2 regions of the Shewanella goraebulensis genome follow, and region 2 is predicted to be linked to the other one. Evidence: riboswitches for the same ligand, from Rfam matches in the RefSeq annotation. Region 2 holds a riboswitch; the other holds the start of a gene.
The links. A riboswitch is a leader RNA that binds a small molecule or an ion and turns the genes downstream of it on or off. The one in region 2 is predicted to bind lysine.

Region 1 (4,441 bases), 690 kb from region 2:
ATTTTGGGCCTGTATGTAAATCCAACACAATATCGGCATCATGGGCCATCGACTGCAAAGTCACCGCTAAACGATGGCCAGTGCTTATGCCCCAACCATTATTCAACCGAATTTGACAGCTGCTTAATAGCAACTGTCTAAATGCACTAAATAACTCAACGTCATTCAACTGTTTATTTGCTTCAAACCAGCTAGGGATATCAGCAACGATGGCGGCATGTTCATAATACTCACGATTCCAATTAACCCCGGTGATGGGATCAAATCGGCCTAAAGTAAACTCACCGCTTTTTTGGTTTATCCCCAAAGGATTCGCTAATGGGACACAATGGATATCACCAAGCACAGTGTAGCCTTCAAGCATTGTCATCAACTGATGTATTACTGCATTGCCCTGTACTTCTGCTCCATGGACATTGGCTTGAATATAAACTGACGCAGCATTTGCATCACTTCCCTTATAAGTATAAATCGGCGCCGTTAGTGTTTGGCCTGTTGCCAACTCACCTAACGCCACACTTGATACTAATGCTTTTGAAGTGAAACTTGCTGCAGTCATATTATTAGCCACCGGCACTCATGATAAATAGTGATTTACATTATTCGAATAAATTCTGATGCAGTGAATTCACCACATCAGCAGCTTCTGACTCTGCCACTAAAACACATAAATTATGCGGGCTAGCGCCCTGACAAATCATCCGTACATTATGGTTTTCAAGCACAGAGAACACGCGACTACAGATACCCGCAGTTGACGCTATTTTATTACCAATAATTGCTACCAATGCCAACTTGTCTTCGACTCGAACACGGCAATGTTGTGACAGCTCTTGCAACAATGACTCGCTTAATAAGCCCTGACCACTTGAATCAGAACCTGTTTTATCCAAAGTCAGTGATACATTCACTTCTGAGGTCGTAATCAAGTCTACCGAGATTTTATGTTTTGCAAGCGTTGCAAACGTTTCAGCTAAAAAGCCCTGAGCATGTAACATTTGTAGGCTATGTAAATTCAATAGTGTTTGATCGCGTCTTAGCGCTACTGCTCGAAACACGGGCACTTCTTCAACTTGATGGCGGATCCAGGTTCCGCCCTGTTCTGGTGCTTTACTTGAACCGACAAACACTTGAATTTTTTGACGAACAGCCGGAAGAATAGTTGCTGGGTGTAATACTTTTGCCCCGAAAGTAGCCATTTCAGCCGCTTCGTTAAAGCTAATTTCTGGAATAGGTCGGGCATTCGGTGCTAGACGTGGATCTGTGGTATAAATCCCAGCAACATCAGTCCAAATCTCAACTGCATCCGCCTTTAACGCTTCAGCTAATAATGCTGCAGAGTAATCACTACCACCACGACCTAATGTCGTCGTGCGACCTTCACTGTCAGCACCAATAAAACCTTGAGTCACTATAACCTGCTCAGTTAAAAGCGGTGCTAAATACGCCGCCCCCAATTCAGCAATCTGTTCGATTTGCGGTTCAGCACGACCAAAGTGGCTATCAGTTCTTAGTACTTGCCTGACATCAAATGCGCTTGAGGGTGTGCCTTTTTGACGAATAACCGCCGAAAATAATAACGATGAGCATTGCTCACCCATAGATAAAAGTTCATCAATAATGGCTTTACTTCTATCAAGTACTAATGCATCGCTGAGTGCTGACATACGGCTTAAGAGTTTATCAATCGTAGCCGCAACATCTTGAGGACGATCTAACTTATCTACAATGCCATATTGCACTTGTGCTATTTGAGTCAACAATGTCATGCGGCGCTGATCATTGACGTTTGCTTGAGTCAGTTCGACTAAAAGGTTAGTTACACCACTCGAAGCACTAACGACAACAACACGGGTATGCGGGTTTGCAAGAATGATATCTGCGCAGCGGTTCATTGCAGCATAATCAGCAACTGATGTGCCTCCAAATTTAGCAACAACTAAACTCATGACAACACCTCTACGGCAAACGGATTAGAACATACAGATAGAAATACAAGATTTAAAAACATGATTACACTCCGAACTTACTTCGTTCGAAGAGCCTGGTGCAGTGATAACGCATCCTTAAAGAAGGGAAACAGCAATCTTTCACCAGAAGCTCTCCACCAATTAATAGGTGACAATCGTTAGGATTCAGCCTAAACGACCGATATGAAGTGAAACCAATCACTTGCAATATCTCGGCGCTAATCTCCCTCATAAGTCGTCATTGGAATTGGTTTTCCTCAAACTTACTACCTAGCTAACGCTCCTCTTCTGTTTCTTCCCTAAGGAAGAAAACGAAAAATACCAATAAACACACATCTAAGTCAATTCAGATCTGTACTAAATTTACCAAATAACAGAATATTGAAAACAGGACACTTATTTACTTATTAAGGCAAAGGTGGATATTTACTAAAAATAAAAGCTAAAAGTCTTTAAATACAGCGATAAAGAAAGCAATAAAAAACAGTTTAACGGGTATTTTAACCGATAATGATTCGAGTTTAAGCCTAAAAAATCATAATCAGAAATAATCTATCGATTCACAATGAAGCATTTTTATGTGATTAATTGACTAAAAATTATCTAATCCTATAGGAATTATAGAACAACAATTCAATCCCCAAATTCAGCTGGGTAACAAATACAACTTGAGTACCGTTACATTTGCCACTTTAGTCTTTAGATCGAAGGTATTGAGTAATAGTGCAAATTATTCATGTAAATCAGGTAACTCATTAACAACGCGAGACCGAGTAAAAAAATCACCGATCATTACTTCTGCATCAGGGGCATCACCGCATGCCACCAATGACAATAAGCCTTGGTTAACATAATAAATGGCATGCTGTTTAAATTCTCGACCTAACTCCAGCGCTTGTTGCTTATCAATAAACACAGCCCAACTTTTTTCCATATGGGATAAATCAGGAGCAGCGCCAATTAAAGAGCGATAAGGGCTGTTGTATTGTTCAATCTTTCGCTGTAATCGGCGATCTAATAAGCGGTTTTGGCAGGGAGTCAGAACATTTCCTAGAGGGTTGTGAGCAGTGACAATCGCGAAGGGGATATCATTAGATAGGCCTTGTGTCAGTAGAAATTGTGTTCCTTGATACTTATGCCAAAGGCTATCGATTAAATTATCCATCATTTAATTTTCTCTATTGAACCCAGTTAAGTGTAGTAAACCCTATGTGGCGACAATACCCATGTGACGTAAGTCACAAGAATAATAATTATATTAATTAATATAATCAACAACTTAATTAAAAAACCATTTTTGTAACAATTATGGAGAGTAAATTTGTTAACATTTCATTTGTTAACAAATGCCTAAAACGAGTACAATAATCACCACTAGCTAGATTTTGCTACATAACTATAAGTTGTGATACAAGCTGTTACATTAATCGGTACACTATTTAGCCATTAATTATTCAAGCTTGAACATTTTGTTCTACATTTTAGATAATACAAATATAGAACAATATTAAATTGCCGAGGAACTTTTATGAGCAATTTAATCTCATAGTGTAATGAATCTTTGTTTTAATAGATCTTTCGACTGATTGTGAGTGAGTTAACTCTCATCATACAATCGGAATATTGATTTTTTATGATCACATTTATGTCACGAATGTCTCTTTTAATAATGTATTAAGCTGAGTGTATATAATGTAGCTAGTCATGAAGCGTGTTTTGTTCAGGGCAGACATAGATAAACACCTATCGTGAAATATATAAATTATCGGCGTTTTCATTAATAAGCAGCGCCACCGCCCTAGTGCAACATGACTAGAATCGAATTGTTTTTAATTTAGGTAAATAACATGCAAAACCCACACATTCTTATTGTTGAAGATGAAGCTGTAACCCGTAATACACTGCGCAGTATTTTTGAAGCAGAAGGGTATGTAGTAACTGAAGCAAACGATGGCGCTGAAATGCACAAAGCCATGCAGGATAATAAGATTAATCTTGTAGTTATGGATATCAATCTTCCTGGTAAAAACGGTTTATTGTTAGCTCGTGAACTTCGCGAAATTAACAACATCGGCCTTATCTTCCTTACTGGCCGTGATAACGAAGTTGACAAAATTCTTGGTCTTGAAATTGGCGCTGATGACTACATCACCAAGCCATTCAATCCACGTGAATTAACTATCCGTGCTCGCAACCTATTAACTCGCGTTAATAGTGCAGGTGCAGAAATTGAAGAAAAAGGCTCTGTAGAGTTCTACCGTTTTAACGGTTGGAGCTTAGAGATCAACAGCCGTTCTTTAGTAAGCCCACAAGGTGAGTCTTACAAGCTTCCACGCAGTGAATTCCGTGCGATGCTTCACTTTGTTGAGAACCCTGGCAAAATCTTAACTCGTGCAGACCTATTAATGAAGATGACAGGCCGTGAGCTTAAGCCACATGACCGTACTGTTGACGTAACGATTCGTCGCATA
Region 2 (4,441 bases):
CCGTGAAGTGGATGGTGGTTTACAAACACTTAAGATGCCGCTTCCTGCTGTTGTGACTGCAGATTTACGCTTAAATGAGCCACGCTACGCTTCACTACCAAATATTATGAAAGCTAAGCGTAAGCCGCTTGAGACACTTTCAATTGATGATTTAGGTGTGAGCTTAAAAGCACATCAAAATATCGTGAAGGTGACTCCTCCTGCTGAGCGTCAAGCTGGGATCATGGTAAGTTCAGTAGCTGAGCTAGTTGAAAAGTTAAAAAATGAAGCGAAGGTGATCTAATTATGGCCATTTTAGTATTAGCAGAACACGATAATGCAAGTTTGAAGCTAGACACTGCAAAAGTGGTTAGTGCAGCTACTGCCATTGGTAGTGATGTTCATGTATTAGTTGCTGGCAGCGCATGCGGTGCAGCAGTTTCTGCAGCTCAAGCATTAACTGGTGTGAGTAAAGTATTAGTTGCTGATTCAGCTGCTTATGAAGCGCAAATGGCTGAAAACTTATCTGAATTAGTGGTTAAGCTTGCTGGTGATTACGACTATATTGTTGCAGCTGCTACCAGTGTGGGTAAAGATACATTACCTCGCGTCGCTGCACTTTTAGATGTAGCACAAATATCTGAAGTGATTGAAGTGGTAAGCGCAGATACGTTTGTGCGTCCTATTTATGCAGGTTCTGCGTTAGCGACAGTACAAAGCTTAGATGACAAAAAAGTATTAACCGTTCGTACCAGTGCATTCGATGCTGCGGGTAATGAAGGTAGTGCTGAAGCCGTTACCGTTGATTTTGTTGCTGAAGCTAAAACCGTGTTTGTTTCACAAACACTGACTGAGTCTGAACGTCCTGAGTTGGGTAGTGCAGGTGTGATTGTTTCTGGTGGCCGCGGTATGGGCAGTGGCGAGAACTTTGCCATTTTAGAAGCGTTAGCTGACAAAATGACTGCAGCAGTAGGTGCATCTCGCGCAGCTGTTGATGCTGGTTTTGTACCGAATGATTTACAAGTAGGCCAAACAGGTAAGATTGTTGCTCCTGACTTATATATCGCTGTCGGTATTTCTGGTGCTATTCAGCATTTAGCGGGTATGAAAGATTCTAAAGTCATTGTTGCTATTAACAAAGACCCTGAAGCGCCAATTTTCCAAGTGGCTGACTATGGTCTTGAAGCTGATTTATTCGATGCTATACCAGAATTAACCAACGCATTATAAGCTATCGCTGACAGTCCTTAGTCTGTTCCCAGGGGCTGTTATTGATTTGATATGAGTGACTAGTAAAAAAGGTTTTTGTCTTACAGACAAAAACCTTTTTTAATGCCTAGAAAAAAGCGGTATATTTTGGGAGTTATTAACCAGAATTTTATCGAGCGTGATTGGATTGATTACGGGCTTATTGGCTGAATATTTACAAATTAAATTGCTAACTATCAAGCTATTTAAATAGACAAGTTAATTTAAATGTCACTTTTGATAAATCTTCTTTCTAGCTATTTCTAAATGTACTCAAGGTTACAAACTTTCGTAATAAGCTAATGCTTCCTTATTGTTTAAAGCTCCTCTTTAGCGAGTGCTTTTTTAATGACTAAAGGTTTCTTCATTCACTGAGGGCTTATTATTAACAAGTGATTTAAATAGTACTAAATGGATTATTATTCAATATCTTGAGCTGCTAATGTAGCGATAAAAACAATCCTCAATTAAAGTATATGCTCTAATTGTTAAGCCTTAGTGCTTTACTCTAGAGCAACGATTTATTTTAGGTTGCTATATAAGGCTCACTTGCACGCTTGGTTAAGTTAATAATCATCAATGGCACTCACTAATACGACGTTTTATCACTGAGAGCATCAACTGAATTAAAAGTAATCACCCTCAATTAATTACTAAAGCTGTGAAACTACTCATCAATAAATAAAGAAAGTGAACAGCGGCATAATTGACTGAAATCGTCATTATTGATGGATAAATCCACACTTGCTAACAAATCGTTACACGGCTGATAAGCTGCTGTGGTGTTTTTTGATTGTGATGTTATTTCTCACAAGATAAGCTACTTTTATCTGGTAATTAACCTCGTGCTTATGTTTGTATAGTGGCGTGTAATAGCTGAGAGCTTCAAATAAGGTTCTCGCACGGCTGAATACATAAGTAGAGGCGCATCAAATATCAGTAAGGTTAGGTTGGGTGATACCAATAACTTAGCGTGAAAGGATTTGGTGCCGAAGTGAACAGGTTATATCAATGCCGTTTGCTGGGGCAGTTTCCGAAAGGGGCTGCACTGTCATAGTAATTTTTATCCGTGAGGATAAAACAATGGATATCGATGTTGATATCGATATTACTGTGGAGTGCTACTGAAAAGATCCTTGTCTTCGCTTCCTGCGTTGTCTTGCCTTATCAGTTATCCTCCATTCGTACTTAACGAAGAAAATATAAAAATGATGATAACAAGTTATGCCGATTCGGCACTTTCGCTTTTGCCTCCAGTAGTGGCAATTATTTTAGCAGTGGTAACACGTAGAGTTCTTCTTTCACTTGGCTTAGGTATTCTTGCTGGTGTTGTACTTTTAAGTGACTTCTCGTTTGGTGCGGCTGCAAGTCATTTAGTCAGCACTGTGACGAGCTTAGTGTGGGATGACGGCGCGTTAAACGCGTGGAATCTACAGATCATTGGCTTCTTAGTAGTATTAGGGATGATCACCGCATTAATCACTGTAAGTGGTTCTGCACGTGCATTTGCCGATTGGGCGCATCAGCGGATTCGTAATAAACGTGATGCTAAGCTGATGACTATGTTTTTAGGCTGTGTTGTCTTCATTGATGATTACTTCAACAGTATTGTTGTTGGTTCAATAGCTCGTCCTATAACAGACCGCTATCATATATCTCGCGCAAAACTGGCTTATTTATTAGATTCAACTGCTGCGCCAGTGTGTGTTATCTCTCCGGTTTCAAGTTGGGGTGCGTATATCATCGCACTTATCGGCGGCATCTTAACGGCACATGGTTTTGCTGACACGGGTCACTTAAGCGTGTTCCTGCAAATGGTACCGATGAATTTTTACGCCATTTTTGCTCTGTTATTATTACTTTGTGTGGCTATCTTCGGTTTAGATATCGGTCCAATGCGTCAACATGAACGCAATGCACAAAAAGGTGAGTTATTTGACGAAAGCAAAGGCTTACCACCAGGTGCAACAGCTGATTTACCAGAAGCAGATACCGGTAAAATCATGGGCTTGTTCCTACCAATTTTTGTGTTAGTTGCAGCAACGATTTACTTTATGGTTTCAACAGGCGCTGATGCACTTGCAAGCGAAGGCCTTAAGTTTAGTGTGTTAGGTGCATTTGAAAATACTGAAGTTAGTGAGTCTCTATTTTACGGTTCATTAGTGGGCTTAGTAGTTACTGTACTGCTAACCATCCAACAAAAAATTAGCACTAGCATGATGTTTACTGGTCTTAAGGTTGGTGCCAAATCAATGCTTCCAGCAATCTATATTTTGCTATTTGCTTGGACTATCGCATCTGTGATTGGTGAGCTTGAAACAGGCAAGTACATGGCAAGCCTTGCGACTGGCAATATTCCGTTTGCATTACTGCCTGCAGTATTATTTTTACTGGCTGGTTTAACCGCATTTTCAACCGGCACTAGCTGGGGTACGTTTGGTATTATGTTACCAATCGCTGCCGATATGGCGATGGGCAGTGACAGCACTATGATGTTACCAATGCTTGCTGCAGTATTATCTGGCGCGGTATTTGGCGACCATTGTTCACCAATTTCAGATACTACAATTCTGTCTTCTACTGGTGCAAGTTGTCATCATCTTGATCATGTTATGACGCAATTACCTTACGCAGTTATTGTGGCAGCATTAAGCTTAGTGGGCTACACAGTACTTGGTTTTACAGGTTCTGTTGCTATGGGCTTTATTACTTGTTCTGTGTTGTTTGTATTGGCTGTATTAGGGTTAAAAATTGCAACCAAGTAATTCTATTGAAGAGCTCTTGTGAAGAGCTCTTTTAAAGTAACTATTTATAAAATTGCTTTAGACTTTAATTGCTTTAAACTTTATAAATCAAGCCATAAAAAATGCCACTCAACTGAGTGGCATTTTTGTACGAGAGTTAATTAAATCTTAGATTTACTTTAATCCACGACGTTCTAGTAGACCATCTGTCGTCGGCGCTTGACCTCTGAAGTTTTGGTAAGCTTCCATTGGCGGTACACTATTGCCAACTTCACGGATAGTTTTTCTAAACTTCATTCCGATTTCACGATTTAAACCGCCTTGAGTTTGCACATAAGCAAAAGCATCAGCGGCTAGGATTTCACTCCACATGTAAGCATAGTAACTTGCTGAATACCCACCTGGGAACGCGTGTGCAAAGTAAGTTGAGCGGTAACGAGGCGGCACTGCTGGTAAATCAACTCCATGTT

Region 1: linked by a shared signal. The riboswitch ahead of lysC (lysine-sensitive aspartokinase 3) and the one ahead of QPX86_RS14180 (Na+/H+ antiporter NhaC family protein) in region 2 are both predicted to bind lysine.

The regions. Positions count from the first base shown of each region.
Region 1 is NZ_CP126972.1:4,039,986-4,044,426, forward strand. Features, by position in the region: gene QPX86_RS17060 (succinylglutamate desuccinylase/aspartoacylase family protein) at 1-559, opposite strand, end outside; gene lysC (lysine-sensitive aspartokinase 3) at 600-1,949, opposite strand; lysine riboswitch at 2,090-2,266, opposite strand; gene QPX86_RS17070 (DUF3293 domain-containing protein) at 2,701-3,135, opposite strand; gene arcA (two-component system response regulator ArcA) at 3,818-4,441, shown strand, end outside.
Region 2 is NZ_CP126972.1:3,348,146-3,352,586, reverse strand. Features, by position in the region: gene QPX86_RS14190 (electron transfer flavoprotein subunit beta/FixA family protein) at 1-283, shown strand, start outside; gene QPX86_RS14185 (electron transfer flavoprotein subunit alpha/FixB family protein) at 286-1,209, shown strand; lysine riboswitch at 2,139-2,359, shown strand; gene QPX86_RS14180 (Na+/H+ antiporter NhaC family protein) at 2,436-3,992, shown strand; gene QPX86_RS14175 (M3 family metallopeptidase) at 4,146-4,441, opposite strand, start outside.